One region of the Chryseobacterium sp. 7 genome, then DNA from elsewhere that is predicted to be linked to it. Evidence: riboswitches for the same ligand, from Rfam matches in the RefSeq annotation. Region 1 holds a riboswitch; the other holds the start of a gene.
What was found. Region 1 has a riboswitch for thiamine pyrophosphate ahead of thiS (sulfur carrier protein ThiS). Riboswitches for the same ligand answer to the same signal wherever they lie in the genome.
Positions count from the first base shown of each region.

Region 2: it holds a riboswitch for thiamine pyrophosphate, as region 1 does, so the genes downstream of both, pnuC (nicotinamide riboside transporter PnuC) here and thiS (sulfur carrier protein ThiS) in region 1, are expected to answer to the same signal.

Region 1 is NZ_RCCA01000001.1:4,357,671-4,374,285, reverse strand. Features, by position in the region: gene CLU97_RS20045 (cbb3-type cytochrome c oxidase N-terminal domain-containing protein) at 2-883, opposite strand; gene CLU97_RS20040 (cbb3-type cytochrome oxidase subunit 3) at 894-1,094, opposite strand; gene ccoN (cytochrome-c oxidase, cbb3-type subunit I) at 1,111-3,372, opposite strand; gene ccoS (cbb3-type cytochrome oxidase assembly protein CcoS) at 3,394-3,606, opposite strand; gene CLU97_RS20025 (heavy metal translocating P-type ATPase) at 3,716-6,094, opposite strand; gene CLU97_RS20020 (Crp/Fnr family transcriptional regulator) at 6,183-6,896, shown strand; gene panB (3-methyl-2-oxobutanoate hydroxymethyltransferase) at 6,958-7,773, shown strand; gene CLU97_RS20010 (hypothetical protein) at 7,777-8,091, shown strand; gene CLU97_RS20005 (RluA family pseudouridine synthase) at 8,103-8,780, shown strand; TPP riboswitch at 8,896-8,992, shown strand; gene thiS (sulfur carrier protein ThiS) at 9,050-9,256, shown strand; gene thiC (phosphomethylpyrimidine synthase ThiC) at 9,280-11,091, shown strand; gene CLU97_RS19990 (thiamine phosphate synthase) at 11,088-11,675, shown strand; gene CLU97_RS19985 (hydroxymethylpyrimidine/phosphomethylpyrimidine kinase) at 11,651-12,388, shown strand; gene CLU97_RS19980 (thiamine phosphate synthase) at 12,394-13,008, shown strand; gene CLU97_RS19975 (thiazole synthase) at 13,005-13,781, shown strand; gene thiH (2-iminoacetate synthase ThiH) at 13,791-14,909, shown strand; gene CLU97_RS19965 (HesA/MoeB/ThiF family protein) at 15,055-15,765, shown strand; gene CLU97_RS19960 (outer membrane beta-barrel protein) at 15,878-16,615, opposite strand, start outside.
Region 2 is NZ_RCCA01000001.1:2,060,345-2,076,959, reverse strand. Features, by position in the region: gene CLU97_RS09525 (DUF2255 family protein) at 1-287, opposite strand, end outside; gene CLU97_RS09520 (LytR/AlgR family response regulator transcription factor) at 397-726, opposite strand; gene CLU97_RS09515 (C40 family peptidase) at 741-1,286, opposite strand; gene CLU97_RS09510 (hypothetical protein) at 1,468-2,106, shown strand; gene CLU97_RS09505 (hypothetical protein) at 2,145-2,516, opposite strand; gene CLU97_RS09500 (hypothetical protein) at 2,899-3,582, shown strand; gene arr (NAD(+)--rifampin ADP-ribosyltransferase) at 4,052-4,459, opposite strand; gene CLU97_RS09490 (hypothetical protein) at 4,907-5,188, opposite strand; gene CLU97_RS09485 (hypothetical protein) at 5,386-5,721, opposite strand; gene CLU97_RS09480 (hypothetical protein) at 5,750-6,544, opposite strand; gene CLU97_RS09475 (hypothetical protein) at 6,587-7,393, opposite strand; tRNA gene CLU97_RS09470 (tRNA-Ala) at 7,865-7,938, shown strand; gene CLU97_RS09465 (GNAT family N-acetyltransferase) at 8,103-8,639, shown strand; gene CLU97_RS09460 (leucine-rich repeat domain-containing protein) at 8,624-9,286, shown strand; gene CLU97_RS09455 (hypothetical protein) at 9,379-10,410, opposite strand; gene pnuC (nicotinamide riboside transporter PnuC) at 10,397-10,993, opposite strand; TPP riboswitch at 11,019-11,127, opposite strand; gene CLU97_RS09445 (alpha-ketoglutarate-dependent dioxygenase AlkB family protein) at 11,219-11,830, opposite strand; gene CLU97_RS09440 (TonB-dependent receptor) at 12,215-14,824, shown strand; gene CLU97_RS09435 (MarR family winged helix-turn-helix transcriptional regulator) at 15,081-15,560, opposite strand; gene CLU97_RS09430 (GNAT family N-acetyltransferase) at 15,563-16,051, opposite strand; gene CLU97_RS09425 (efflux transporter outer membrane subunit) at 16,203-16,615, opposite strand, start outside.

The sequences.
Region 1 (16,615 bases):
ATTATTCTTTTTCCCAATGTGCTTCGGTTCCCTGAGGAGCTGCTCCTCCCTGAGCCGGAGTCACTGGTGGTTGTTCCTGATTGATGTGATATACATACGCTGCAATCTTTTCAATTTCTGCACCTGAAACTTCTCCGTTCTTACCGAATGGTCTCATCGCAGGGTTAGTAGGAGAACCATTCCAGTCCATATGGAATACGTTTTTGAATAACGTTTTCTCAGGCTGGTTGATCCAGTAGTTATCAGTAAGGTTTGGTCCGATACCTCCACTACCGTCTTCTTTGTGACAAGATGCACAGTTTGTTTTGAATAATTCTTTACCTTCTGCAATGTTATCAGCTGAGTATTTAGCTGTTTCAATCGTTACAGGAGGCTGGTTTGCTTCAAATTCTTTGATGCTTGCCATTTGTTCTTTATATTCTTTTTCATATTCGCTTAACGGGTGAGCGAAGTCTGTAAAAGAGTATGCTGCAATATATACAATACAAAAAGCGGTCCCAAAATAGAATAAACCTACCCACCATTTTGGTAACTGGTTATCCAGCTCCATGATCCCGTCGAAACCGTGGTCAATAAGGATATCTTTTTCCTCAGTTTCAGACTGCTTTTTGAAAGCTGCATCATACATTCTCTTTAGGAATGGTACTTTCTTTTCAGCTAAGTAAGCTGCTTTCTCTTCCGGAGATAATTTTTTGAATTTGTTGTTCTCAATAAGGTCTCCAATAGCACTATGAATGTAGGCAAGGATACCGGCGATCACAACTGTTCCCCAGAAGTAAGGCGAAGCTAGGAACGCGTAGCTCTGTACAAATAAATAATAAAAAACTATTAAAAGCCCTATTATTATTAAGATGTTTACGACAACAGGTGTTCTTTGTTTCATAAAAAATAGTTTAATTTTTTAAATTAAAATTGTCATCCTCGTCATCCCCAAGTGGTGCCTCTTCTTCTTCTTTGTAATATTTTTTAGGTCTGCTAAAAACATAGATTACTAAAGCGATGAAGAACAGCATAAAGAAAATCAGAGCCAGCGTCTGGTAAAAACCAGCGTTTTCTGTATTGGATAATATATCTTTAAAGTTCTGAGGAATCATATGAACCTTTTAATGTTTAGTTATTACTTGCTGTTTTGATTTCCGTTGTTTTAATATCTGTACCTAATCTCTGAAGATAAGAAATAAGAGCTACAACTTCTTTTTTCTCTAGTTCTCCCTGAGGTCTCTTTGCATAAGCCTGCTTAAGGTCATTTGCTTCAGAGAAGATATCTTTTACAATTTTTGCGGACTGGTTGTTCGCCCATTTGTCTGCAGAATCAATTTGAGCCTTAGTATAAGGTACATCAAATACATTCTTCATCAGCTTCATTTTGTCTACCATCTTACTTCTGTCTAAGTCAGTAGCAATTAACCAAGGGTAACGAGGCATGATGGAACCTGCAGAGGTAGATCTTGGGTTATACATGTGCTTATAGTGCCAAGAGCTTGGGTTTTTACCACCTTCTCTATGTAAATCCGGTCCTGTTCTCTTAGAACCCCATAGGAATGGTCTGTCGTATACGAACTCTCCAGCTTTGGAGTATTGTCCGTTTTTACCGTTAAATCTTGTAATCTCATCTCTGAACGGTCTGATCATCTGAGAGTGACAAGCATTACATCCTTCACGGATATAGATATCTCTACCTTCAAGTTCTAGTGGTGAATAAGGCTTCACTGCAGAAATTGTAGGTACACTTTTCTTAAGAGATAGTGTAGGGATAATTTCAATTGAACTACCTATAGATATTGTAAAGAAAGATAAAATACCTAATAATACCGGAGTTCTTTCCAGCCAAAGGTGAGTACCTTCTCCTTCTTTTCTGTTTTTACTGATGTTTGCCAACGCTGGAGCTTCAGCAGGAACTTCTTTCTGGAATGATCCTTTTCTTACTGTAGCAATTACGTTTACAATCATTAGGATAGATCCTGAGATGTAGAATAAACCTCCTACGAATCTCATTTTGAAGTAAGGAATAATTGCCGTTACCGTATCCAGCCAGTTTTTCCATAATAATGTTCCGTCCGGGTTGAACTGCTTCCACATTAATCCTTGTGTGAATCCTGAAATATACATTGGAACTGCATAGAAAATAATTCCTAAAGTACCTAACCAGAAATGCCAGTTAGCTAATTTTACAGACCAGATTTTTGTTCTCCACATAATTGGTACCAAGTAATAGATAACCCCGAATGCCATGAAACCATTCCATCCAAGAGCTCCTAAGTGTACGTGACCGATAACCCAGTCTGTAAAGTGACCAATTTTGTTGATGTTTTTAGTTGCCAAAAGCGGTCCTTCAAACGTTGCCATACCATAACAAGTAACAGCTACTACGAAGAACTTAAGGATAGGATTTTCTCTTACTTTATCCCAAGCTCCTCTCAGTGTAAGAAGACCATTTAACATACCTCCCCAAGATGGTGCAATAAGCATGATAGAGAACCCTGTTCCTACCGCCTGAGCCCAAGCCGGAAGAGCTGTATACTGAAGGTGGTGAGGACCAGCCCAGATATATACGAAAATTAATGACCAGAAGTGAATAATGGATAATTTATAAGAGAATACCGGTCTGTCTGCAGCCTTCGGAAGGAAGTAATACATTAAACCTAGAACCGGAGTCGTCAATACGAATGCAACCGCATTGTGACCATACCACCACTGTACAATAGCATCTTTTACCCCTGCATATGCTGAATAAGATTTCCAGCCTGTGAAAGATAAAGGTACTTCAAGGTTGTTGAAGATGTGAAGCATTGCTACTGCAATCCAGGTACCAATGTAGAACCAAATCGCTACATACAGGTGTCTCACTCTTCTTTTTGAAATAGTCAGGAACATATTGATACCAAAAATGATCCATGAGAATGCGATTAATATGTCGATCGGCCACTCATGTTCAGCATATTCCTTAGAGGTATTGATCCCCATAAAGAACGTAACGAACGTAGCAACGATCATAAACTGCCAAGTCCAGAAATGTAACCAAGACAAGGTGTCACTGTACATTCTTGTTTTTAATAATCTCTGTAATGAGTAATAAATACCCGTGTAAACAATGTTACAAACGAATGCAAAGATTACGGTGTTGGTGTGCAGCATTCTGATTCTACCAAAACCAAATGCACCATGAGTGTTTATTAAACCTTGAATGTTACCCGATGCCAAACTTTTAATGGTTGTGTCATCCGTCCCGAAAAAGAATTCCGGTAATTCAGGGTAGAAAAGCATTAATGCCGCCGTAAGCCCGAACGTAAATCCAATGAGACCGAAAACTAAGGTCGCATAAAGGAACGCACGGACAATACTATTGTCATAACTAAACTTCTGTGTTTCCATATCAACTATTCACTATTTTTCTCAATTTTTATTATTTTCTCCTATTTCTTTCTCGTCTTTATTTTTGTTGCCTGGTTCATCATTTTCTTTGATTTTTTCATCATCAAAAAGGATTCTGACAGCAGGAGATTCATCATCTTCAAACTGTCCTTTTCGGGCATACACTATAAATACGACCAAGAAAATCGCAGCTAAAGAAACACTGCAGAGGATCATTAAATATAGAATATCCATTGGACAACAAAATTAACCTATTTTCGGGGTTCAAATTTAGTGAAAAATAATGACATTCATCACGAAATGCCGATTTCAGCTAATTTAAAATCAGTCTAAATAAGGGCTTCTACGCCTGTTTTTTGAAATGTTTCCGGCCTAATATCCAGGTTGAAAGTGTAGTAAAGGTAACCACCGTGATGGAACTGATTGGCATGATGATTGCAGCGAAGAGCGGGTGCATATGCCCTGTAACAGCGTAACTTAAACCAACGATATTATACAGAAAACTGATTATAAATGTCATTTTCACAATGGTAATAGAGCCTTTACAAAGGTTCAGATAATTGTCCAGGGTAACCACTTTATCTCCATTCATAATGACATCGGAAGATGGGGTAAAACTGTTTGTGTCATCAGCAATCGCAATTCCAACATTACTTTGTTTTAAAGCTCCTGCGTCATTAAGACCATCTCCAAGCATTGCTACTTTCATGTGCTGATCCTGAAGAGTTTTGATATAGTTCAGTTTATCTTCCGGGCTCTGGTTAAAGGCCATTCCTTTGTAGTTAGGAATAAGCTCTTTAAGCTGGTTCTCTTCTGAGGAATTATCTCCGCTCAGAATAAATATTTTATAATTGGTAAGTTTAGTGAAAAGTTCTTTCAGCTTCGGACGGTATTCATTTTTGAAAATGAATTTTCCTAAATATTCTCCATTTTTGCTGATGTAAACTGCTGTTTCAAGGTTTTTAGGTTCCTGGTTGTTATAACGCGCAGATCCTATTTTATAAAGAGTTCCTCTTACGCTTGCTTCGTATCCTTTTCCGGAGATTTCAACGAAATTTTCTACCGGGAAATAATCATCGTTTATTTCAAAGAATTCATATAATGATTTTGAAAGCGGGTGATTGGAGTTCTTTAATAAGGTCTTAATGTTCAGAGAATCAAATTCGTTGATCTCAGATCCTTCGTATTTGATATTTGATTTTTTTCTGTGGGTGATGGTTCCTGTTTTATCAAAAACAATCGTGTCCAGCTTAGCAATTTTTTCAATCGTTAAAGTGTCTTTTACATAGAATTTATTTCGGCCTAAAATCCTCATAATGTGCCCGAAAGTGAACGGTGCAGATAATGCAAGCGCACAAGGACAAGCAATGATCAGGATTGCTGAAATAACCTGGAACATTTTATTTAAATCAATGAAATACCAATAAGTTCCTGCGACTAAAGCAATACCTAAAATGATGAATGTGAAATATTTACTGACATTATTTGTAAGAGTGTCAAGACCGGTTTCGTGTTTTTTAAATGCTTCTTTATTCCAAAGCTGAGTTAAATAACTTTGATCTACGTTTTTAATCACTTCAAGTTCTAAAGAAGATCCAATCTGTTTTCCCCCGGCAAAAATCTTATCACCAGGCTGTTTGCTGATACTTTCACTTTCTCCTGTAATGAAACTATTGTCGATATTACCTTCTCCATTAATCAGAATAGCATCTACTGGAATGATTTCCTGGTTTCTAACCAGAATTCTGTCTCCTACTTTTACCTCTGAAAGAAGGATGTTATCCTGTTTCCCTTCGAAATCTACTTTCGTTACGGCAATGGGATAGAAAGACTTGTAATCTCTGTCGTATGAAAGAGCATTGTATGTTCTTTTTTGAAAAATTTTCCCAAGAAGCATGAAGAATAAAAGCCCGCAAAGGGTATCGAAGTATCCTGGACCATAATCTGTTACCACTTCATAGATACTTCTTCCGTAGAGTACGAAAATTCCTAATACAATGGGAACGTCAATATTGACAATCTTATTTTTTAAACCGTACCATGCGGATTTATAATAGTCTGAAGCTGAATAAAATACAACAGGTGTTGCCAGAAGGAATATCAAAGTTCTGAATAGCCCCCTGTAATGTTCCATCCAATAATCTTCTCCCCCAATATATTCAGGGAAGGCAAGGAACATTCCGTTACCAAAAGCAAAGGCAGCAATGGCAAATTTTACCAATAAAGATTTGTCAAGATGATCTTCATTTTTATCGGCAGTTTCAAGACTGATAACCGGTTTGTATCCAAGATTAGTTAAAAATTTAGCGAGTTCGCTTAATTTCAAATCGTTATGGTTGAATGAAATCTGTAAGGTCTTTCTTGTGAAATTAACCTGCGAATATTTAATATGCTTATTTAATGTGTGAAGGCTTTCTAGTAGCCAGATACAGGAAGAACAGTGAATTACAGGGATTTTAAACGTTACAAGACTGGTATTTCCCTCAGAGAAATCTGTAACTTTTTCAAAAATTTCCGGCGTGTCCAAGTAATCAAATTGTGAAGAATTTTCATCATTTGGACGAATTCCCGCTCCTTTATTAAGCTCATAGAAGTTGCCTAAATGATTTAAATTTAGAATCTCGTAAACAGACTTACATCCGTTACAGCAGAAAGTCTTTTCATCAAATAAAATTCTCTCTTTTTCTATCCCTTGACCACAATGAAAACAGTTCTCGCTCACCCCATAAAATATTGAACTACAAAATTATAACAAATTTTTTTGTTTATCGCGTTAAAAAGTTCTATTTTTGTGATAAATATCATATAAAATGCCGCAGGAACAACAGATAGCAATTGAAGAGAGGTTCGCCAGAGTTTTTAATGATAAATCATTTAAAGAAAGACTTTCTAGCGCAGATTTTGAGAAGTACATTAATGGCAAAAAGAAACTGAGTTTTCAGAAGCACGATACCATTTTCGAGGATGGCGAAACTCCAAAAGGAGTTTTTGTTCTGGAAAAGGGGGCTGCCAAACTTTCGAAATCAGGAGCGTTCGGGAAAGATCAGATTTTAAGATTTATCAAAGAAGGGGATATCATCGGCTATCGTTCTTTGCTTTGTGGGGAAAATTTCCAGGCCAAAGCAGAAGCAATGACAGATATTGAATGTGTGTTCTTACCTGCAGATATCTTCATGTATCTTTTGGAGGTAGATCCACAACTGTCTTTCGTAATGCTTCAGAAAATCTCATACGAATTAGGAGAATCTTCCAATACCATTACTTTCCTTGCTCAGAAAACAGTAAGAGAAAGGCTGGCAGAAATTCTGCTGCTTTTGGAGCAGAAACTTGGAGTAGATCCTGAAGGCTTTATCAAAATCTCATTAACGAGAGAAGAAATTGCCAATATTATTGGTACCGCTACAGAAAGTGCCATCCGTCTGATCTCGGAATTCAAACAGGATAGTCTGATTGAAGTGGACGGAAGAAATATCAAGATCTTAAATCACGACAAACTCATGAAACTCGGTCACGTAGTTTTATAAATCATACAAAAACGTAAGTCGGCTCAAGGCCGACTTTTTAACTTTTAAAAATAGATAAATTATGTCTGTTCACTCTGAAATTAAAAAAGTTACGACTGAAACCTTGCGAAAAATGAAATTCGACAAGGAAAAAATAACAATGCTTACAGCCTATGATTTTACCACAGCAAAAATGGTAGATGCAGGCGGAGTGGATGCTATTTTGATTGGAGACTCTGCGGCAAATGTAATGGCTGGTTTTGAAACTACATTACCTATTACGCTGGATCAAATGATCTATCATGCTCAAAGTGTGGTAAGAGGAACCGACAGAGCTTTGGTGGTAGCAGATTTACCTTTCGGAACTTATCAGAGTAATCCTGAAAAAGCATTGGAATCTGCGGTAAGAATGATGAAGGAAGGTGGAGCGCATGCTGTAAAAATTGAAGGCGGAAAAGAAATTTCCAAATCTATCAAGAAAATCATCAATGCCGGAATTCCGGTAATGGGGCATTTGGGATTAACACCACAGTCTATCTATAAATTCGGAACATACAAAGTAAGAGCTAAAGAAGAAGCAGAAGCGGAAAAACTGATCGCTGATGCACAGCTTTTAGAAGAATTAGGATGCTTTTCAATTGTTTTGGAAAAAATTCCGGCAGAATTAGCCAAAAAAGTAACTGAAAGCATTTCTATCCCTACCATCGGAATCGGTGCAGGTTCAGATTGTGACGGACAGGTTTTGGTGTATCATGATATGGTAGGAATGAACAAAGGTTTCAGCCCGAAATTCTTAAGAAGATATCTTGATCTTTACACAGAAATTACAGGAGCTGTTGCTCAATATGTAAAAGATGTGAAAAGTGTTGAGTTTCCTAACGAAAATGAAAGCTATTAATCTATGCAGAATCAACAATCTATCCAGGGAATATTATCTATTGCAGCATTGATTTGTCTTGCTGTAGGATGGTTTAATCTGTTCTCTCCGGAAATTAATCATCTACTTTCAAGAAAAGTTTTTTATGTGCTGATAGGTGCAAGTTTCTTTATTCAGGCTCCTCTGCTTACGAATAAGAACTTTGTCTATGCAATGTATGCTGCTGCTGCAATCTGTGTATTCGGAGCATTCATTCCGGAAGATTCAAAACTTTCAAATATTAAAACAGCAGGTCTTTTGGCGGGGATTATTCTGTCATTATCCAATAGAAGAAGATAGGCTGAAGAAGTATGAAGGAGCAGATTATATATGAAGACAATCATCTTCTGGTGGTCAATAAAAAAGTCGGTCAGCTTGTTCAGGGCGATAAGACTGGTGATGAATCACTATTAGAATCCATCAAGAATTTTATAAAAATAAGAGATGCTAAGCCGGGAAATGTTTTTCTCGGCTTGGTTCATCGTATAGACCGGCCTACATCCGGGCTGGTGATCTATGCAAAAACATCCAAAGCACTTTCCCGTCTTACTCAGATGGTGAAAAACCATGAAGTAAAAAAAACGTATTGGGCAGTTGTAGGAAAAGAAATGATTCCACAGTCTCAAAGATTGGTTCATTATTTAAAGAAAAACGAAAAGAATAATAAAGCGATTGTTTTTCCCAAAGCTACAGAAGGAGCAAAAGAAGCGATTTTGACTTATAATGTCATTAAGACTCTGGATAATTATCTTCTTCTTGAAATTGATCTTGAAACCGGAAGGCACCATCAGATCAGAGCACAATTGTCCAAAACAGGAGTCCCTGTCAAAGGTGACCTGAAATATGGGGCTCCACGCTCCAATCCTGATGGAGGAATTAATCTTCATGCCAGAAAACTGGAATTTATTCATCCTGTTACCAAAGAAAATATCGAGATCATAGCTCCTGTTCCGCAGAATGATGCGATCTGGAGAGCTTGTGAAGAATAATAAAGGCATTAAAACACGTAAAGAAAAATATAAAAGTCCATCTCAAATTTGAGGTGGATTTTTTCTTTAATATTATTTCAAATTTTGCCTATTCTAAAAAAATGTCTAACTTCGTCTCAAACTTTAGGGGTGTCTGTTACCAACAGACTGAGACTTTACCCTTTGAACCTGATCTGGATCATACCAGCGTAGGGAAAAGTAGATGACTTTTGCTGTACATTCTATTGTACAATAATAGCCATTCCTAAAGTGCATTTAAATTATTAGGAATGGAACTTATTATCAACCACACCCGAAAAACATTTGATGTACTTCCCGAAAATCTGGAAGCATTATTGGCTATTGAGTTACCCGGAAAGAAAAAAGGTATTGCTGTAGCTCTTAACAATCGCATTATTCCCCTGTCAATCTGGGCGGAAACCATCCTTAACAACAACGATTCAGTTTTAATCATTACTGCCACTCAGGGCGGTTAATCTCATATTTAATACCAATACTTATGGCTCACTCCATTACATGTTCGCCATTTCCGAACTCAAAGAAAATCTATGTTGAAGGAACATTACACCCTATCAATGTAGCAATGCGTGAAATACAGCTTAGCCCCACCAAATTAACCAATGGCGGCTTTGAACATAATGCTCCGGTTACCATTTACGACACTTCAGGTCCTTATACCGATGAAAATGCAGTTATTGACATTCAGAAAGGACTTCCGAGGATCAGAGAACAATGGATTCTGGACAGAAATGATGTAAATATCCTGGACGGAATTACCTCTGAATACGGAAAGGCCCGTTTAGCAGATCCTCGTCTTGATGAATTAAGATTTTCCTATGATCATAAGCCTAAAGTAGCACAGGAAGGAAAAGAAGTTACACAGCTTTACTATGCAAAACAGGGAATCATCACTCCTGAAATGGAATATGTGGCGATCAGGGAAAACCAAAGAATAGAACAGCTTGACTCCGTATCCAAAGAAATGGCTTTTCAACATCCCGGCCATAGTTTTGGGGCAAATACTCCAAAAAGTAAGATCACTCCGGAATTTGTAAGAGACGAAATTGCAGCGGGAAGAGCGATCATTCCTAATAATATCAATCACCCTGAAAGTGAACCAATGATTATTGGAAGAAATTTCCTGGTGAAAATCAATGCCAATATTGGAAACAGTGCCGTTTCATCCAGTATTGAAGAAGAAGTGGAAAAAGCAGTATGGGCCTGCCGATGGGGAGCTGATACCATTATGGATCTTTCAACCGGGAAAAATATTCACGAAACAAGAGAATGGATTATCAGAAATAGTCCGGTTCCAATTGGTACTGTACCTATTTATCAGGCATTAGAGAAAGTAAAAGGAGTTCCTGAAGATCTGACATGGGAAATCTTCAGAGATACCCTGATTGAACAGGCGGAACAGGGAGTTTCTTACTTCACGATCCACGCCGGAGTTCTGTTGAGATATATCCATTTAACAGCGAAAAGAGTAACCGGAATTGTTTCCAGAGGAGGATCTATTATGGCAAAATGGTGTTTATTCCATCATAAAGAAAGTTTCCTGTATACCCATTTTGAGGAGATTTGTGAGATCATGAAGAAGTACGATGTTGCTTTCTCTCTTGGAGATGGTCTTCGTCCGGGATCTATTGCAGATGCCAACGATGCCGCTCAGTTTGCAGAACTGGAAACTTTAGGTGAACTGACAAAAATTGCCTGGAAGCACAATGTACAGGTAATGATTGAAGGTCCCGGACATGTTCCGATGCACATGATCAAAGAAAATATGGAAAAGCAACTGGAAGAATGTCATGAAGCTCCTTTCTATACTTTAGGACCGTTAACAACAGATATTGCCCCAGGTTATGATCACATTACTTCCGGAATCGGGGCTGCCATGATCGGGTGGTTTGGATGTGCGATGCTTTGTTATGTAACTCCGAAAGAACATTTAGGACTTCCAAATAAAGATGATGTAAAAGTGGGGGTAATTACCTATAAATTGGCAGCCCACGCGGCAGATCTGGCAAAAGGTCATCCGGGAGCGCAATATAGAGACAATGCATTAAGCAAGGCAAGATTTGAGTTTAGATGGGAAGATCAGTTCAATCTTTCACTAGATCCAGAGACAGCAAGAGCTTATCATGATGAAACACTTCCGGCAGAAGGAGCGAAAATTGCCCATTTCTGTTCTATGTGCGGACCGAAATTCTGCTCGATGAAAATTACTCAGGAAATCCGTGAGTCTGCTGAACAGGGAATGCTGGATAAATCACAAGAGTTCATCGAAAAAGGGAAAGAAATTTATATATGATCCTCGTCATCACTCCTGAATTGATTGTTCAGAACGAAACAATTCTTATTAATCAGATGTTTCAGGAAGGTCTTGATCTGCTTCACATCCGCAAACCATGGCTCAGCCAGAATGAAATGATTGAATTCATCACTCAGATTGATAAGACTTTCTATCCGCAGTTGGTATTGCATACACATTACGATCTTGGAAAGGAATTTACTATTTCAAGGTTTCATTTCAGAGAGATTGATAGAAAGGAAGAAACTTATAAATATTGGGGGGAAGAAAATACCATTTCAACATCAGTGCACGATATCACAACATACAATACTTTGGATAAAGAATGGGAATATGCTTTCATAAGCCCGTTCTTTCCAAGTATCTCCAAAAAAGGATATGGACTGGATTCTACTATCAAGAACGAAATAAAACAGCGGAACAATCCAGATGTTAAATTAATTGCGCTTGGAGGAATTAACCCCAATAATATCCACGAAGTTTTCGAAACAAATGTAGATGGAGTAGCTTTATTGGGTGCAATCTGGGAAAGTAAAGAACCTTTAAAAGTATTCAGAAAATGCAGGAACGTCCTTATGTCATAAGTGTTGCAGGCTTCGATCCCAGTGGTGGAGCAGGCTTATTATCAGATAGTAAAACCTTTGAGCAATCAAAAGTGGTGGGATTGGGAATATGTACAGCATTAACATTGCAAACTGCTTTGAAATGTCTGAATTTAGAATGGCGTCCTATAGATGAAGTAACTGAGGCGATTCAGGTTTTGATGGGGAATTATCCCGTTTCAGCAGTGAAAATAGGAATTGTAAAGGATGCTAATTTTCTGGATAAAATTGTAGAAACGGTTCAAAAAGGAAGCTCTGACGTAAAAATCGTCTGGGATCCCGTTCTGAAAAGCACTTCCGAGTTTGCTTTTTTTGATCTTGAAACACTTTCTCAATTAAAGAATACGGTTAATAAACTCAGTTTAATAACTCCCAATTATAACGAATACCGTGTTTTAAAGGAAAATAATCTTTTACCGGATACTCACGAATGCTCATTACTCATCAAAGGAGGACATCGGGAAGATCATTTAGGAACAGATATTTTAGTTGAAAATGGAAAAGAAATTCTTTTAACTCCAACTGAAAGTAGTGCAGCCTATTTTCCTAAACATGGCTCCGGCTGTGTTTTATCATCAGCCATTACAGCAGAACTTGCGAAAGGTGAAAACATCGAAACTGCCTGTATAAATGGGAAATTATACATTGAAAAATTTTTAAAAAGCAATCTCTCTTTACTGGGAACGCATTCATAACAAACATGGAAAAATTACAATACATATCACAGGGAAACACCTTTCAGGAACAGGAACTTTATATCCGAAAAGCTTTAGACAATGGAATCAAATGGGTACAGGTTCGATGGAAAAATGCCCCTGAAAATGAATTAATCAACCTCTGTGAAATTTCAAAACAACTTTGTTCAGAATATCAGGCGGTTTGTATCATCAATGACCATGTACAAATAGCCAAAGAAATAGATGCTGACGGGGTCCATTTAGGATTGAACGACAGTGCCATTGAAGAAGCAAGATCGATCTTAGGCAAAAATAAAATTATTGGCGGAACGGCTAATACCCTTTCGGATGTCATTCAGAGAATCAAAGAATCTTGTGATTATATAGGTTTAGGACCATTGAGATTTACCACAACCAAAGAAAAATTAAGCCAGGTTCTTGGGTTTGAGGGATATCAGAATATTATTAACGGATTACGAGAAAAATCAATAGATATTCCCAAAATATTTGCCATCGGAAGCGTTGCCCTTGAAGATATTTTGCCATTACAGGGGATCGGAATTTATGGTGTTTCGGTTTCGGGACTTATTACAAAACAACCTACTATTATTAAAGAACTAAACAAAGTAATGATATGAACCATCAGAAATTAGAAATAGCAGGAAGAACTTTTGAATCCAGACTGTTTTTAGGAACAGGTAAATTCGGGAGTATGAGAGATATGATACAATCTGTTATCGCCTCGGAATCCAACATGGTAACCATGGCGCTCAAAAGAATTGATGCCCAATCCAGCGAAGATGATCTGCTTGATTCATTAAAAGAAACCAACGTTCACCTTCTGCCGAATACTTCCGGAGCAAGAACCGCTAAAGAAGCTGTATTGGCAGCTCAGTTAGCAAGAGAAGCGCTGGAAACCAACTGGGTAAAACTGGAAATTCATCCGGATCCGAAATATTTATTGCCAGACCCTATTGAAACCTTATATGCCACTGAAGAATTGGCAAAATTAGGATTTATTGTAATGCCTTACATTCATGCCGATCCTGTTTTGTGCAAACGTCTTGAAGATGTCGGAACCGCTGTCGTAATGCCTTTAGGAGCACCTATTGGCACAAATAAAGGATTAAGAACACAGGATTTTCTGGAAATCATTATCAGCCAAAGTAATGTTCCCGTGGTGGTAGATGCCGGAATCGGGGCACCATCAGATGCTGCAAAGGCAATGGAAATGGGAGCAGATGCCGTTTTGGTGAATACTGCCATTGCCGTAGCCGGAAATCCACTGAATATGGCCTTAGCTTTTAAAGAAGGCGTGATTGCCGGAAGAAGAGCCTTCGAATCAGGATTAGGTGCTATTGGCAACCATGCTGAAGCTTCAAGCCCGCTTACTTCGTTTTTATTTGAATAAATCAGAATCATGAAAAGTTTTAAAGATGTTTTTGAAAACTACCAATGGGATGAGGTAAAGAATAAGCTTGAAAAAGTAAGTCTGGCCGATGTAAGATACAGTCTTCAGAAAAAGAATAAAACCCTGGATGATTTTTTGAACCTGCTTTCACCAGCCGCTTCCCATGAACTGGAACTCATGGCGAGAATGACGCAGATGCTCACTCAAAAACGATTTGGAAAAACCATTCAGCTGTATGCACCGCTGTATCTCAGCAATGAATGTCAGAATATCTGTACCTACTGCGGGTTCAGTCTAGATAATAGCCTGAAAAGAAAAACCCTTTCTGATATGGAGCTGATGATTGAAGCCTCAGTGCTGAAATCAATGGGAGTGAATCATGTACTGCTGGTAAGCGGGGAAGCCAATAAAATTGTAGGAGTACCTTATTTTCAGAATGCTGTTCGTAAGCTAAAGCCTCACTTTTCTAACATTTCCATTGAAGTTCAGCCATTATTGGAAGAAGAATACAAACTGCTTCATGAAGAAGGAGTGCATTCCGTTTTAGTGTATCAGGAAACCTACCATCAGGATGTCTACAGAGAATATCATCCAAAAGGTAAGAAATCAAACTTTCATTTCCGTCTGGAAACTCCGGATAGAATAGGAAGAGCAGGAATTCATAAAATCGGGCTGGGGGTTCTCCTTGGCCTTGAAGATTGGAGAGTAGACAGTTTTTTCAATGCATTACACATCGATTATCTTCAGAAACGCTACTGGAAAAGTAAGTTTTCTGTTTCCTTTCCAAGGCTCAGACCTGCAGAAGGAATTATTGAACCTAATTTCATAATGGAAGACAAAGATCTTCTTCAATTGATCTGCGCCTACAGAATCTGGAATGAAGACCTTGAAGTCTCTATTTCTACCAGAGAAAATGAAGTCTTTAGAAATAATATTGTGTCTCTGGGAGCAACAGCTATGAGTGCAGGTTCAAAAACCAATCCGGGAGGGTATGCTGTGGATAAAGAGTCTCTGGAACAGTTTGAAACCAGTGACGATCGAAGTATGGATGAAATCAGAGTCATGATCAAAAAAGCAGGCTATGATCCCGTAATGAAAGACTGGGATTCTGTGTATAGTGGATTTTAAAAATTTTTAAATCATTAAGAAATTTGAAGAGGTGAAGTTTAATTAAGAAAATCAAGATTTTTAAGATAGCATCTTTTTTAAGCGAAGCTCAACTTAACTTTCCTTAAAAGCTTAAAAAACCTTAATGGTTCAATGATAATAAAATATGAAAAAAGAAGATCATTTTTCACGGTACAGCCGGCAAATATTTATTGAAGAAATCGGATTGGAAGGGCAAAAGAAAATAATATCTTCCAAGGTTCTTGTAATTGGAGCCGGAGGTTTGGGAAGCCCGGTTATCCAATATCTGGCCTCAGCAGGAGTAGGAAATTTAGGCGTTGCAGATTTTGATGAGGTTGAACTTCATAATCTGAACCGACAGATCATTCATACCGAAAACAGAGTCGGACTATCCAAAGTGAAGAGTGCAGAAAAATTCGTGAAAGAACTTAATCATCAGGTTGCATTCATCGGAATAGAAGAAAAAATCAATGAAGAAAATGTTGAAAAAATCCTTTGTCAGTATGATATTATTGTTGATGGTTCAGATAACTTTTCAACAAGATATTTGGTGAATGATACCTGTGTAAAACTTAAAAAGACCTTGGTTTATGGAAGTATCTTAGGATTTTCAGGACACGTGTCTGTGTTTAATCATAATGGAAGCAAAAACTTAAGGGATATTTTCCCTGAACCGCCTTTCGATGAGGATGTACCGGATTGTGACAGTCTTGGCGTACTGGGAGCTCTTCCCGGAATGATAGGTAGTATGATGGCTCTTCAGACGTTAAAAATTATTACAGATCTTCCTGTGAGTGTTAATCAGCTGACTTTGGTGGATACTTTGAACTGGAGGTTTCAGACGATTGATTTTTGATGTAAATATAAACACTAATATTACTAATATTTTCACCAATAACACCATTTTAATATCAATAGAAAGAGGCAGTAAAAATGATTACTGCCTCTTTTATTTATCTTGGAAAGGATTATTGTGCCTGCTGCATTACGCCTCCATTATCCTCTTTTTTAGTCTGGTTCAGGATATTCGGATCCTCTTTTGCCAGTTTATTTCTTGTCGGAATTTTATAATTGATGGAAAATCCAAAGTTTCTCGTATCATACTTGCTGCTGATCATCACAGGAGTTCCTGATGGCGGATTAGAACGTACCTGCATCATCTGCCCGTTGAAAATATCATTTGCAAAAACAGAAAGCGTCAGACGGTTGTTCATAAACTTCTTCGTCAGTGTAATATCCAGAGAGTTATTGAATGGTTTTTCTGCGGTGAAGTAGAAATATCCTGCCTTGGGAGTCAGATAGCTGTAATTAGCTGTCATTTTAATGTCTTTAGGCAAAAGAATCTGAGTCATGATATTGAAAATCCAGAACCCTTTATTATTTAAATTATCGATGTCATGTTTCTGATAACCAGCATATAAGTACATGAAGTTAATTTTGTCAGGATTGAAATCAAACTTCATGATTTCGCTCAGAGGCTTGCTGAAAATCATAAAAGGAACCGGTAACCCTACGTTGAAGTTGTGAATTTTCATATTCGAAATATTCACCTGTTCGTTGTAAAGTTTTCTTCCGTCTTTTCGGATGATCTGTGCCACCTGATTGCTTGCCGAACTTACACTATACCCGATAAATGCATAATCAAAAGCAGAAATTTTCAACTCATAATTATCAAAAATAGTAGGCTGTAGATTCGGGTTACCATT
Region 2 (16,615 bases), 2.3 Mb from region 1:
TTATATTTTGCCGGATACGCCTGATTAATTTCTTCGGTAAGATTACTGATATCTTCCGGAATGATTGCTTTTATAGAATAAATAGTTTCACCACATTGAATTTCTCCTTCTGACTCTTCCAAAAAAGTATTGTACCAGCTTCTTTCAGCGAGTCCCCAGGATCTTGCGAAAATCCGGTTTTGGACTACAACCATCCATATTTCCAGAAATTCTGGTCTTTGATATCCTGCTTTTATTCCGATGATTGTGTTGTTTTGAATGTAATCTAATGCTGCATCTTTATTCATTGTCTTAATTTTCTGTGAAACTAAAACATAAAAAGAAGAATGAAAAACTATTTATGTATACTGTCAGAAATATGATGCAACTGAACATTTTTCTGATGTGATGTGTTTTCTAAAGCATCATTTTACCAAGAGCTGTCTGTAGACATTCTTTGTAGCTTTTAGCCACTGTAATTTTTAAATCACCGCTGATCAGGTGATTGTCTTCGAAAGATTCGATATTCGTCAGATTGACAATGTATGAATTGTGGACACGCATAAATTCGTCCGGAAGGTTTTCAATAAGATCTTTAAGCGTTTTATAGTAAATATATTTATTCTTATTTATGGTAAGAACTTCTACATAGTTCCCAAGTCCCTTGATGACACTGATATCGTCAAAGAAAAGCTTGATCAGCTTTTTCTCTGTCTTAATGAAAGCAAATGTCCGGGTCTCTATCATTTTAAGAATATATTTTACAAAACTCTTTGGGCATGAAGGTAGGCCTTATTCCAGTATTTTTCGTTCAGTGAAGAAATCATTACTCCTTTTGAGGTAGAAGCGTGAATGAATTTCACTTCTCCATCTGGACCAATATCGTGAACAATTCCTACGTGAGATACTCTGCTCCCTCCTGCTGTTGCAAAGAATAACAGATCACCAGGTTTTACATCTTTGATATCAATGTTTTTTCCGGCCTCGGCCTGATCAGAAGATCTTCTCGGAAGACTAAAATCATTTTCTTCAAATACTTTTACGGTAAATCCGGAACAATCGAATCCTGATGATGTATTTCCTCCAAATTTATAAGGAGTTCCGATGTATTTTTCAGCATCTTTCAGAATGTCATTGATCGATCGGGAAACATTACCATTAAATTTTGAATCCAGCTTTCTGAGATTCTCAGCTTTTGCTATTGTTTTCGTATTTGATTTTTTGTTACCGGATACTCTTTTAGACGATCCGCAGGAAACCACAAAAACAGATGCTGCCAGTATAACAGCCATGTGCTTTACTTTCATTTTTTGTTGAAATAATTCCGTTCCCATATTCTTCTGATTTATAATTAATTAACAAAACCCATCACAAATATACATTTTATATTTTAATTACGGTATAACTATACTACAACTATATTATAAATATATGTTAAAATTTTGATTTTCATTATTTATTGGTATATTTGACTTCTATTTTAAAGATATGGCAACCTATGAAAGTGTAATCAAGATCACCGGAGCTGTGGGCGACCTGGTGTTTTATAATCTGAACGGGAAAAATGTGGTTCGGAAGAAAAGCGGGTTCAATAAAACGGCTTTTAAAAAGAGTCCATCATATGAGAAAGTCCGCCAAAACAGTTCGGAATTTGGGCATTGTTCAAAAATGGGAAAGATTATTCGTAAGAGTCTGGAAAGCTACATCAAAGAAGCAGGTGATCCACTCCTCTATCAGAAGTTTGCAAAATTGATGACGTCTATTAAGGATTTGGACAAGATTTCCGAAAGAGGAAAACGGACGGTTGGAAATGGGTTAAAAACAGAAGAAGGCAAAAAGCTTTTGAGAGAATTTCAGATGGGTGCCATCCAAAATGTTTCGGATTGTGTAAGAATTCAGGATCAAATGCTTTATAAGAATGAGAAATGTTTCTCGGATCAGACATTATTCATCATCATAAAATTAGATTCTGAAAAATACATAACAGAATCTGCTGAAGAAATAATTACCTGGAACAAAGAACAGGAAAGTCTTTTTAAAAAGTATTTTTCTAAAGATGACCTTCTACTCCACTTTATGGTATTAAAGAATAAGAAGAATGAAATTACCCATATGGGGTTTGTTTAAATAAAAAAGTCTGCAGAATCTACTGCAGACTTTTTATTTTATTTCTTTTGTCCTTTCCAGCTTCCTGATTTTGGAGGCGTCGGAAGTGAGTTAGACCAGGTTCCGTTTCCATTTTTATCTTTAAAAGATAATGTTCCTTTGAATTCTCCTTTTGAAGGAAGTCCCAATGTTGCTGTAAGATCTCCTGTTTCACTTAAATTTCCGGAAATATTATAGTTTTCATCATTTACATCGGAATGCATTGTTCCTACCACTTTACCATTTTCATCTATCACAAAGTTCCAAACTCCTTTGTCACTTCCTTCATAAGAACCAGACCATGTTCCTACATAATCATAGATGGTATCATCATCTGAGCTGCAACCGATAAATAAAAACGCCGTAAATAAAAGTAAAAAAAGTTTCTTCATAGTTTCAGTAGTTTTATAACCTAAAATCCTGTTATTCTCTATGATGTTCTTCTTAAAAGTTCCTTCACAGAGAATAGTGTTTAATATTTATTATTTTTTTGTTCCGTGCAAATCTACTAATTTTTTATTCAAATTATCTGAATTTTAATTAGTGACCAATATGTTTATTAAAAAACAACATATTTCGGCTAAAATACAAATATTTTTCAAACAATTACAAGCTGTTTAAATTTTGAGTTATTTTAAAAATAAACTTAAAAACGGATAGTATTATATTCAATATTCGTTTACAATTACTTTATATTAGATTTCAGGCTATTTTTCTTTCTGTTTTGAGGATATTTCTTACCTTAGTGAAAAATTTAACCTTTTCAAAAATAACATGAAAACAAAAACATTCTTTTTGGCAGTTCTTGCCATGAGTGGAAGCTTAGCAGCACAGGTTGGGATTAATACATCCTCTCCTACTCAAACGTTAGACGTTAATGGTTTGGTAAGAGTAAGAGCCCTTTCTAATGCCGAAAAAAAAATTGTTGCAGCTGATGCAGAAGGCGTTTTAACCCTGATTTCACCGGAAGAGATTTTTGCTCCCAAGGCATTATTAAACACCTCTATGTCTTCTGCCGATCAAAGACTGACTATTTATGAAGGAAAATGCTTTCAGCCTCTTGATAATGCTTCTTCCTGTACCGTTTCTATCAATCATTATACCTCTTGTACCGGATTCACTAATCCTGTAGATACTCAAGTTGTGGTAGGACAAGGAATCAATACAGGAAATGGGCAGTTTTTAGGTACCTGGACAGCCAGATATGTTGATAATAAAGGTTTTGCCGGTACCGCTCCTGTTGCTAACCAAACAGCACCTGATTATCCCAGAATTTCTTATCCAACAGCCAATACAGTAAATTATCTGGGCAGTGGTACTTTTGGGGGACAATGTAATACGGATATTGTTACCACCATTAACCAAACCACTGGAGATATAAAAGTGGAATCTGTAAAACGAAACATGTACGCACACCTTGTGTACCTTATTAATATAGCCCGCTCCAGATCTTTATAAGAGTTGATATTTAATTTCAAAAAAGACAGCCACAATATGAATTGTGGCTGTTTTTTGTTTTTTACTCAATAAAACCTTCTTTTTCAGAGGGTAAATAATTTATTTTTTATTGGGAACACATTCGCATGAACAGTCATGAAGATCTTGCATATCATCGCAAACTCCTACTGATCTGCACTCATAATGAAATCCGATTTTACACTGAACAACCGGAGTCGCTCCACCTTTTACTGATTTTAATTGCTGTCTGAGATTTTCTTTAAATTTTTCATGGTTAAAAATTTTTAGTTCGCTCCAAATATAGCAATATTACTTAAATAGAGAAATAAAAAAATATCCAATAGAAAGTGTCCAACCGAGAGACCAAGACTATTGGATAAATGAAAAACTTGTTTCAAATCTATGAAAACATTTATCCGGCACTTTATGAGTATAGTCATAAACAGATATTTTCATTATCATTTTAAAACTAATTAATGATTTCTCCTTTACTATTCTCTAATTTTTCGCGGAATCTTTGAAGGTCTTCAGCACTTGGCCTGGTCCATTCTGTAATTTCGCCGATGATTTTCAAAGGCATTTCGGAGCGGTAAGAACGGGTAGGATTTCCCGGGAATTTCTTATCGGTTACATTGGGATCATTTTCAAAATTTCCTGTTGGCTCCACAACATATACACGCTCTACTCCATTTCCTTTTGCCAGTGCAGCAGCAAGTCCTGCTCCATTGGTCAAAGCTGTGAAATAAATGTGATTCATTTTTAATTCTGATTGATAATTAGAATTTCCGCCTGCTGTCAGCAGATCTCCAATTTGTAAATCTGCTTTTGTTCCATGATAAAAAGGGCCTTTATCAGACGGCTGATTTTTAAGTAACACCGATAATTCGGCATTCTCTTTTGATTTTTCCGTATCTCCTAACTCTTCGTAACATTTAGAGATATTCAGGTAAAGAGAAGGCAGCGCACTTTTAACCGTGTCATTATTTATTTTTAAGGCAAATTCTAAAGAAGTTTCAAGCCATTTTAAACGGTCAACTGCCAATTTCTGATGACGTGCTATATAATATGATGCCAGAAACTTTTCATGATCATCCGAAGCTTCTTCCCATGCTTGTAAAAATAATTGAACCGCATCTTCAGGTATTCCTTTATCTTCAAAACTCATCCCTTGAAGGCAAAGCTTGACCACAGGATTAAAAGGGGAAAATTCCATGTTTTATTTTTTCTCAAAGCTAACTTATTCTGATGGGATTCCAAGATTTAAAAAAACAATAATGACAATAAAAAATTCTACAAAATTTAGATTTGTAGAGTTTACAACCATCTATTTGATTGGTGTTATCCTAATATTAACAGCATCACGGTTACCCGAGCCAAACGTTAGCCTAAAAGCTGTTCCGCTTCCTCCGGCACCGTTTACTGTAAGGGTATAGTTTCCCGCAGGTAAAGTTAAAGTAGAACGGGGAACAAGATAAAAATTACCTGTTGCAGCAAAAGTTGCGAAGCTATTAATATAAGTAAGTGAGGATAATCCAAACACAGTATTAGTAGGAATACCCGTAGGTGCAGTAGTAAATGAATAATATAGAGTGCATAATTTTACCACATTATCCGTTATTCCAGCTCCTGGAGATCCCTGGGAAATACCTGAATTGGTAAAAACTGCAGAAATATTAGAATTAAACTCTACTAAAGAGGTCTTATTGAGCGTAAATGATATGGTAGATAAAGTAATAGTGGATATCGATCCGCTGGTGGTAGCTGCCGGAACATCTAAAACTGTAGCAGAAAGTGCATCTCCGCCTATGGTACCCCTGAAGTCATTGTTTTTTCAGACCAGGGTGTTTTTCTCTGCCACTGGCTTCCGTCATTATAGTATTCTCCCGGATAAACGGGATTTGCTGCTACAGAATTATTTGTTGCTGTGTTGTATACCGTCATTCCGGCAACATGGGCTGAAAGGGGTGAAGGATTATTGGTTGCGGTAAGAGCTACTCTGGGAAGTAACAAGCCTTTATTGGTACTGCTTATATCCAGCATTGCATTACTGTTGGGTGAAGCTAGACCTATTCCCACCTGTGCCACTACCGGGGATGAAACCCCTAAAAAAATAATTAATGTATATAATAAATTTTTCATTAGTCCTGTTTTAATCAATGTATACTCTTTATCTTGTTGGTGTGGCTTTAATCTGGGCAAGATCACGAATACCCGATCCATAATTAACCCTAAAAGCTGCTGCTCCAGATGCTGATCCATTTAAATTGACAACATAATTTCCCGCCGGCAATTGGAGTACTGCATGAGGCGCTGTATAAAGATTACCTGTAATGGTGGTTATATTAGCCGTTGTGGTATTCATATAATTCATTGTACTGTCTCCAAATGGTGTATTGACAGCTATTCCGCTGGGTGCAGAAGTAAACAGGAAATTTACAGTAACTAATTTTACAGACGAATCACCTACCGGAGTATTGCTATCTCCGTTTGCTGTAAAAGACATCGAAATATTTCCTCCAAACTCTACACTGGAAGGTCTGTCCAGAGTAAAAGAAAAAGATGTTAAAGTTGTAGTGACAGTACTCCCAGCCGAAACATCGACAGGAATAGGTGAAAGTAAATCAGCAATAGTGCCTCCTGCTATCATTCTTACATCATTTAAAGCTGAGTTTCTCTGCCATTGTGTTCCATCATTATAATATTCACCAGGATATACCGGGTTGGCTGCAACAGAAGTATTAGTTGCTGTATTGTACACCGTCATTCCAGCTACATGGCTGGTAAGCGGTGCCGGGTTATTAGTGGCTATCAATGCAACTCTGGGTAGTAAAAAACCTTTATTAGTACTTGTAATATCCAATTGTGCATTGGTATTTGGATTTGAAATTCCTAGCCCAACCTGTGCATTTGTAACTAAATAAAAACCCATGAATATCAGAGTAATATATTTGTTTTTTTTCATATTTTGATTTTTAGAGGTGCTTAAAATATAAAGGTATTCTGATTACTGTAATGGAGTTGCTTTGATCATAATCAAATCACGGGTACCACCCCCATATCCTATTCTGAAAGCTGTCCCGCTTAAAACAGAGCCTCGTAAATTTAAAACATAGCTGCCTACAGGTAAGGTAACTACTGCATATGGATTCAGATAAACATCTCCAATTGTTGTTCCCGCATTCGAAAGTAAATTGGTATAAGAGGTTGAATGATCCCCAAAAAAAGCTGTTGTAGATACTCCTGCCGGAGCTGTGGTAAACTGAAAATTAATCGTACATAATTTTACGGATCCATCTGATAATGGAGTCGTATTGCTTCCGGAAGCAGTATATCGGGTAGAGACATTCGCACTGAATTCTACCGTTGAAGGTCTGTCTAAAGTAAAAGAAATAGTACTCAAAACTGTACTCAATGCCGTTTCTGCTACAGCATCTGCAGTGATGAGCGAAATAGGGTCATTGATACTTCCCCCCGTAATTGTTCTGACGTCATTCCATGTAGATTTTCTTAACCACTGAGTGCCGTCATTATAATAAGGACCCGGATATACAGGATTAGAAGCCACAGAAGTATTAGTCGCTGTATTGTAAACCGTCATTCCGGCAACATGGGCAGAAAGTGGAGATGCGCTGTTGGTAGAAATAAGAGCAACTCTTGGAAATAAAACACCTTTATTTGTACTGATTACATCCAGCATGGCATTGGCATTAGGAGAAGAAGTTCCGATTCCGATTTGGGCTTTAATCATTGAAAAGCCGGCCAGTAGAAAAGGAACCATAAAATTCACTGTTTTCATTCTGTATAGTTGCATTAGTTTTTATGATAAAAGGTCTTTAACAGTATATACGAGTTAAATGATTATCTGGTTTTATTTTGAGAAAAAAATTAAAACTTATAGAAAGATTCTTATGTTTAATATAAGTCTACTAAATGCTTTACTTACCTATATTATTCATGATTGTCTTTATTCGAACATGACATTAGTAATACTAGGTATAAGATTTTTTTCATTCTTTTTTACAAAAATGAAATATTCTTAATACGATACTTTACGGAAATCCGTAACTATAATTATTGCACAATTAAAATCTTTTTATATAAATGGGAATAATTCAATATATAATACTCCAGAGAATCTAGGTTAGCTTATCAATTTATCTCCAAAAGATTGAATTAGAAACCAAGGTTGAAAAAAATGACAGTCAATTTTGAGAAATAATCTACAAAACATTTGCAAATACCATTTAAATACTTACTTTTGTAGCGCTTTTAGAATAAAGACGGGGGATTGGCGCAGTTGGCTAGCGCGTTTGACTGGCAGTCAAAAGGTCACGGGTTCGAATCCCGTATTCTCCACAGATGTAGCTGAAAATATATTCAAAATACATTAAAACATTATAACTCCTATAATTCTTGATGATTATAGGAGTTTTTTATTTCTTGAAATTAATAAAAGCCCCCATTCCTCATTGAAAAACTTCCCAATTAATCTTATTTTTGCGTGAAATAATAAGACAATCATGCAACTCTATACAGAAAGACTTCTTCTTCGGGATATTACTCTTGATGACAAACAGGATATTTTCAATTACCGTTCAGATGCAGAAGCCAATAAATTTCAAGGCTGGATTCCTGAAACACTGGAAGATGTAGAAAGTTTTATTCAAAGAAACAATAAAGAGTTCAATCAACCTGAAAGCTGGTATCAGCTGTTAATTACTGATAAAGAATCAAAAGAAGTCATTGGAGATATTGGAGTTCATTTTATTGGAGACGAAAACGTACAGGCAGAGTTCGGAATTACATTAAATACCTCTTTTCAGGGAAAAGGTTATGCTTCTGAGGCTATAAAAAGGATTATTGATTACCTTTTTAATGATTTACACAAACACAGAATTACAGCTTCCGTAGATCCTGATAACACAGCTTCCATTCAGCTTATGGAAAGAATTGGTCTACGTAAAGAAGGACATTTCGTAAAAAGTCTGTTCTGGAAAAACAACTGGGTAGATGATGTTATCTACGCTGTTCTCCGTGAAGAATGGCTAAAAAGATAGATAACGGGGTTAATAAATTTGATCAGACAGCCATGAGTACAGATTATAAAAAAATACTTTCGTTTGAATTAGGCAATGATGAAAACTGGCGTGGCAATGCAGTTAGCCTGCCTGAAGATATTATTGAGTATACCAACATTACCTGCCTGGAAATTGGTTATAACAAGATTGAGCATCTGTCTGCGGATATTTTCAGAAATTTTGGAAAATTATTAGAGGTTTATTTTAATCACAATAGGATCTCCGAAATACCAACATCCATAGGCCTTTTAAAGAAGCTTGAAATACTTACCATTAATAACAATCCTATAAAACATATTCCTCACGAACTTACTGAATGTATCAGCTTAGAAAGTTTTGCGGCCAATCATTGTGAATTGGAATCACTTCCGAAAGAACTGGGAAATTTAAAAAGCCTTGAAGTACTCCTCCTGAATGATAATCACCTCAGCTCGCTGCCTGAAACGATTGGCAAATTAAACCAATTATACAGACTCGAATTAAAAAACAATAAATTGAAATATCTTCCCGACAGCTTTTCTAATCTGACTTCTCTAAAACAATTAGATCTGAGAGGAAATTATATTGATACAATATATTTAGAAAAGTTGAAAAAAAAACTTCCAAAATGTGAAATTAAACAATAATACAATGAATTGCTTCGTGGTAGTTTTATTTAATTATAAAGCTTTTACCTATTCAAATTGGTATTTCTAATTTTTATATAGTCATATTTCATTCAGAAAGAAAAGTTCAAATCATCAGCAGAAGGTCTGAAATTGGAATGCATAGCTGCTGTAAAATAGTCACAGAAAACCTGATATACAGCAGAATTTTTATCCGTTGCCCGTATTCCAAGGTGTGTATAGACCGTTAAGATTTGATGGGATAATTTTTCCACCAGCCCTACTCCATATTGGTGAATTTCATTCTGCTGATCCTCCGAAATCTCTTTATTTTCACTCAAGATATTTTCCACTTCCCTGGCAATAATTAAAACCTTTTCCAAATGTTTTTCAACAGACGCCGCAAAATTTTTGAAGTTGATCTCGGGACGAATAATTTCCGCTTCTTCAATAAAATGAGAAGCCATTCCAAGGTAATTGACCAAAAGCGTCAGATCCGCAAAAACCCGGAACGGAATACTGTCCAGAATATCATTCGTGTAAAACGTATCGTAAACAAAGCTGTAATCTTCATTTACAATAACATCTTTAATCGTAAATGAATAGGTGCCGCTGGCTTTCATTCCCATAGATTTCCAATTGGGGATAATTTCAGCATGCTCTTTCGGAACGATGAATGAGTGAATAATTTCATTCCCGTTGTGATCAATTATCGGTTGTCCGTTTTCTGTAATTCCGGCATTCAGTGTAAAATGCGTCAAATGTGGCGCTCCTGTTGCAAAATTCCATGAACCATTAATCAGATAGGTATTATTATCTTGCTTTTCTGCCGTTCCGCCAATCATTCCGCTTCCTCCAAAACAGGTTTTAGACTGGGAGAAGAGTGATTGAGCAATCTCCGGCTTGATGTTTCTGGAAAAATAATTGGCTCCGGCGCAAAGCGTCAGCATCCAGCCAAAACTGCCATCGGTTTCAGCCCAGCCAAATAATGCTTTCAATCCGTCTTCAAAACGATAGCCTAATCCTCCGTATTTTTTGGGAACCCAAATTGTAAGCAATCTTTCTTCATGAATATGTTGTATTACCTCATCAGAAATGACAGCAGTTCCGTGAAGTTGTTGTCTGATGTCTTTAGTACTGAGCATTGGCTTTGGATTTAATAATTTTCTGCCATTCTATATATCCGGAAATAGCCACTAAAAATAAAAATGACGTTAAAACAGCATAGAGATATAATTCTTTATGAATCATTAAAGGAATAGAAATAATATTACTGACATTCAGTATCACCCAGTTTTCAATTTTCCTTCTCGCCATCAGCCACATTCCTGCCCATGCAAAAGCACTTACCAGAGAATCCCAGACCGGAACATCCGAATCTGTAAAATGTGTAAGAAATGACCAGAATAAGATAAAAGTTCCCAGAACAATTCCTCCGGAAATCCATTTTTCTGTGGTGGTAGTAAAAGAAATTTCCATTTCGGATTTTTGCTTCCCGAATTTCCAATACATCCATCCATAGATACTCATGATCAGATAATAAAGATTTAAGGTAAACTCAGCGTAAAGCTTTGAGGTAAGCATCACGTACAACGTTAGCAGAATCCCTGCAATTCCGAAAAGATAATTGTTGACATTGTTTTTACGAGCCAGCAAAACCTGAATGACTGAAAATAAGACTCCGAACCATTCCGGTAAGGTAATTTGTTTTAAAATGTCCTGCATCATATTAATTATTAGAAATCAAATGATGAGATGATCAGTAAGCAATCCCTACGCCGGCATTATCCGGATCAGGTGTGGAAGTACATTCCTGGGTATCATCTCAGCCACTGTTATCTGTAGCACCCCATTGTTGGGGCAAAGGTGCAGCTTTTTTATGGAAAAAGAAAATACATCGGCTTTTTATTTTGAAATAGAACGTCTCAAAACCTATCTGCTAAGAATGCATATTTACCCTCCCTGAACCAACCGGAATGTAAGATTAATACGTTCCTTCATAGACGTTACAGATTTAGCAATCCGGTGTTCCCAGTTTTCCTGCAGATCTCCTTTCATAATCAATAATGAACCATGAGGAAGAGGCAGGCTGTATTTGCTCTGGTGATGATCTTTTTTGCGGAAATCAAAACTTCTGGTCTGTCCTAAACTGATGGATGCAATTACCGGACGGTTTCCATATCTGCTTTCTTTATCCCGGTGCCAGGCAACAGAATCATTATGATCCCTGTAAAGATTAAGCAATACGGAATTGAAACGATACCCGAATGTTTCTTCTATTTTCTGTTTTAAAGAAAACAGCTCAGGAGTCCATAGATTATTCTCCACCTCACCATTTCCCAACGGATAATCCGTTTTCGGATCTCCATACCAAGCCGTTAAACGCGGCGTCAACACCATTTTATCATACATTTTTTGGGTACGCTGTTTCCAGGGAGCAGTTTCAAGCAAACGGCTCTTAAGATGATCTGCTTCTTCCAGGCTCAGGAAATGTTCTTTGTATTCCAGAAGGTCTTTTGGAAATTCATATAATTCTTCTGAATCGAACAAACTGAGCTGGGTCATATTTTTAATTTTTTGGGTAACAGAAAGTATTATTTAAAGAAACAGATTTGATACAAATAATATCCACAAAATTACTAAAAATGATACAAAAACAATCAAACAAATGAAAATCATTCAGCAAAGCCTTTTGTTAAAGGATTTCAGTTCTATTTTTCATAAGAACAGCATAATTATTTTTATGGTTAAAAAGATCTCTTTTTACTTCATATTTTATCTTTAACAAATTGTAAATTAAAGGTATGAAGTAATTTAATACAGTCAAAGAAATGAGTACCAGCGCATGATTTACACCCTATATGAAATCACTCATTGAAGATTTAATACTTAATTCAAAAATAAATATTCATCTTTGCAGCCTTAAAATCAAACACGCTAGTTTATTTCATGAGCATTACTTTTAAAAAGCGACTTATTATAGCGCTTGTATTACCTACGGCCGCCATATATTATGGGCAGAGTACGAAGGATTCTTTAGACAAATCAAAATCTATTGATGAGGTTATGTTGGTAGGTAGAAACCTTTCCCAAACAGCCAAAGAGAGAAAAACACCTGTTGCTGTTTCCAACATTAAAGCAGCAGAAATTCAGGAGAAACTGGGAAACAGAGAATTCCCTGAAATTATGAAGTCTACCCCATCCGTTTACGTGACTAAAGTAGGTGGAGGATTCGGAGACAGCAGAATCAACATGAGAGGTTTTGACGGAGCCAACATTGCAGTGATCATCAACGGACAGCCTGTAAATGACATGCAGGGAGGTACGGTGTACTGGTCTAACTGGACGGGATTGGCTGATATTGCGAGCAACATTCAAATCCAGAGAGGATTGGGAGCTTCTAAATTTGTGGTTCCGTCTGTAGGAGGTACCATAAACATTGTAACCAAAGCCACTGATTCTGAGCAGAAAGCAATGATCAAAGGAGAGGTTGGTAATGACAACTATTCCAGAATATCTGCGATGTATTCCTCAGGATTAAAAAACAAATGGGGAACTACGGTATTACTTTCCCGCTGGCAAGGTGACGGATACATCAACGGAACCCAGGGAGAAGGTTATTCCTGGTTTTTCTCTACAGGATTTAAGCCTAATGAAAAACATGCGTTCAATTTTATTGCAACCGGAGCACCACAGGTACACGATACAAGAAGATCTTCTGCTACCGGAGCGAATGTAGCCACATTACAGCAGTTTGAAACTTATGGAAGAAGATATAATCCTCAAACAGGAATGCTGAATGGTTCTCAATTCAATTTAGCTCCCAACTTTTACCACAAACCTATCGCTTCCTTAAACTGGGACTGGAATATGAATGATAATCTGAAATTATCTACTGTTCTTTACGGTTCCTGGGGACGTGGCGGCGGTGGCACCGGGCTTAATGGCTCTATCAAAAATGCAGCCGGGCAGACCATGAACTTTATGAATTATGGTGCTGGCGGAGACGGTACCATCAACTGGGATATGATTTATCGCTATAACCGAGGCGGCATGGTAACGGATTATAATGGAAATACTTTCCAGAAATCAACTTTTACTGCTCCTGCAGGCTCTCCCACTGATTATAACGGACAATATGTAGCAACTCTTAACGGTACCAATGGTATTGTGAGAAAACAGAGCATCAATGCTCATGACTGGTATGGAGTAATTGCAGACCTTAATTATAAAAAAAATAACTGGACTTTTAACGGAGGGATTGATCTTAAAACGTACAAAGGTGCGTTGTATGATATTGTTACGGATATGTTAGGATCTGATGCTTTATATGTTCCCAATACGGCCAACGCTCCAAAAGGATATTATATTAATCAAACTGTAAAACCAGAGCCACTTACTAAGCTTAAAGATGCTCAGAAAGTATCTATTTATAATGAAGGACTGGTAAAATGGGCAGGCGTATACGGAATGGTTGAATACAGTTCAGACAAACTAAGTGCATCCGTTCAGGGATCCGTTTCCGAGCAATACTACAAGAGAGTAGATTATATGCTGTATACACCAGGAAACCAGGAGACAAAATGGTATCACAAAACGGGGTATATCGTAAAAGGTGGTGCCAACTATAATATAGATGACCATCATAATGTATTTTTCAATACAGGAGTTATTTCAAGACAGCCTTTATTTAACGCTTTATTCCCTTCCAACCAGAATATTTATAACGATGCAAAGAATGAAAGAATTTTCTCTGTAGAATTAGGATATGGTTTCAAATCCCGTTATGTAGATGTGAACATTAATGCTTACAGAACGCAGTGGGATGACAGATTTATTTCAAGAACATTCAATGCAACTGCGGCAGATGTTGCAAAATTCTCTCAGCTAAGTCTTGGAAATGCTTATTTCTATAATGCACTGAACGTAGGACAGGTACACCAGGGAATTGAATTGGAAGCTAAAGCGAGACCTTTTGCCAACCTTAAACTTAGAGGGATGCTATCATTAGGTAACTGGAAGTACAAAGGAAACGCCAACTTCAATATCCTTGATGTTCAGACCAACCAGGAAATTTCCGGAGCTACAGGAGTGATCAATATCAAAGACTTAAAAGTTGGAGATGCTGCACAAACCACAGCAAGCATAGGGGCTGATTATAACATCACAAAAGCATTCAGTATCGATGCTAACTGGGAATATTATGACAAACTGTATGCTCAGTTCAACCCGATCAACTTTCTTACGGAGGCAGCAAGAGAAAAAGGAATTGTAAAATTGCCAAGCTATCATTTATTTGATGTGGGGGCTTCTTACAAATTCACCCTTGATGCCAAAAAATCTTTAACCTTAAGAGCGAACGTCTACAACTTATTCAACAAATATTATATTTCTGAATTAAGTTCCAATATTTTCGCAGGTGATAAAATTGCTAACGGTCCGGATGCTGGAAAAACGTATCAGGATGCCGGTAGAGTTTATCAGGGTGTAGCAGATGGTAATACAGGATTCCTTGGTTTTGGAAGAACCTGGTCTGTTGCGGCTACTTTAAGATTCTAACAAAATTTCATTTTAATAATGACTGAGAAACCCCACCATGTTCTGGTGGGGTTTCTCATTTTTAAACTTTATATAAAATAATTTATTTAATTACCTTACTGGAACCCGTAATGATATTAACTATTTATCAATTAATATTGTACAATATCTCAGTAATCATAGGGAAATGTATTTACTTTTGATAAAAATAGTATTTTATTACTTTCCAAGTCATCTAAGTGTGTAAATGAACCGGCCGATTTTATTAGCCGGTTTATTATTTCCTGTTCTTCACTTGCAATGCTCGTTGATAAAAAGACTGGCTTGCAATTTTTTCTTCCGCTTCATTAATGGCCGTAAGCAGATTATTTTTGTTATCGGAAATATCTCCCAGAATCTGTGACATCAGCTCCCAGACAGGTTTCATTTTCTCAATAAGCTCATTACCTTTGGAAGTCAGCTTAAAAAGTCTTTTCCTTTCATCCTGCTTGTCTTTTTCCCATTGTATCAATTCCAGCTTTTCAAGTTCTTTCAGGAGTGTTATGGTTGAGGGATGGGTATATCCTATTTCGTTGGCTATCTCTACTACACTGGCAATTTCTTTTTTATAAATGGTGAAGATCACCGGAAACCATTTCAGTTCAAAATCAATTCCGAAAGCTTTATAGATCAGTGCTCCGTCTTTCCTCAATTGTTCACTGAGACGGTGCAGTCTGGTGGATATGGCAAGAATTCCTGCTTCGTTGATTACATTCATATTCAGTCAAGATTTAAATGATAAAAAACATCATCAGCACTCATTAATGGAAACTTCACAGGAAGATTCTCTTTTTCAATCTTTACAAAATGATTTCTTTCATAGAAACGCTGGGCAGCTTTCAATACGTTTACTGTTCCGAGATAAAGATCATCAATTCCGTTTTCCCGGCAGAAAGAAAGTAAAACTTCCAGTAATTCCTGGGCAATATTCAGTTCTTTTCCTCTGAATTCTTTTTTCACAAACATTTTCCTGATGGCTCCTGCCCTTTCATCAAATTTAATTAGAGCAATAGAACCTACCAATTCTCCGTTCACAAAAGCTCCCCAAAAGTTACCACCGGCTTCTCTGTAAAAACTTTCAATCTGCAAAAGATCGGGCTGGTCTTGTATGGTAATCGGAATATTAAACTCCTGCTGCTGGATCGTCAAAATCAAGTCAATGGCCTGTTCGGAATAAGAATTTCCTATGGTTTGAATCTGTAATTTCATTGTGTCTGAATTTCAAAGTATAAAACTACGTAGTTAAATACATAAATGCAAATTGATTTTACCTATTACATTATTTTAGCGTGATCAATAATAAAAAAACGTATGCCATTACTGACATACGTTTTTATTCTATTTAAATTGTAAAATACGGTTATTTCCAGCCTCCGCCTAAAGCCTGATAAAGCTCTACGGCTGCTTTCATTTTACTGTATCGTGCATTAGAAATGTTAAGCTCTGCATTCAGTGAATTCACACTGGCATTCAATACTTCTAGGTAGTTCGCCATACCATAGTTCACCAATTCCTGGGAATAGTCAACTGATTTTTTATAGGCATCCAGCTCTTTTTGTTTTAATTCAATAAATGAATCCTGAACGGAGAAAACTCTGATGGCATCCGAAACTTCTTTCCCTGCAGTCAGAACTGTTTTTCTGAAATTTAAATAAGCTGTTTCTTTATTGGCAAGACTCACGTCATAGTTGGTCTGAATCTGTCTCTTATTTAAAATCGGCTGAGCCAGTCCTGCCACTACGTTTGCAAACAATGAATTTACACTGAATAAAT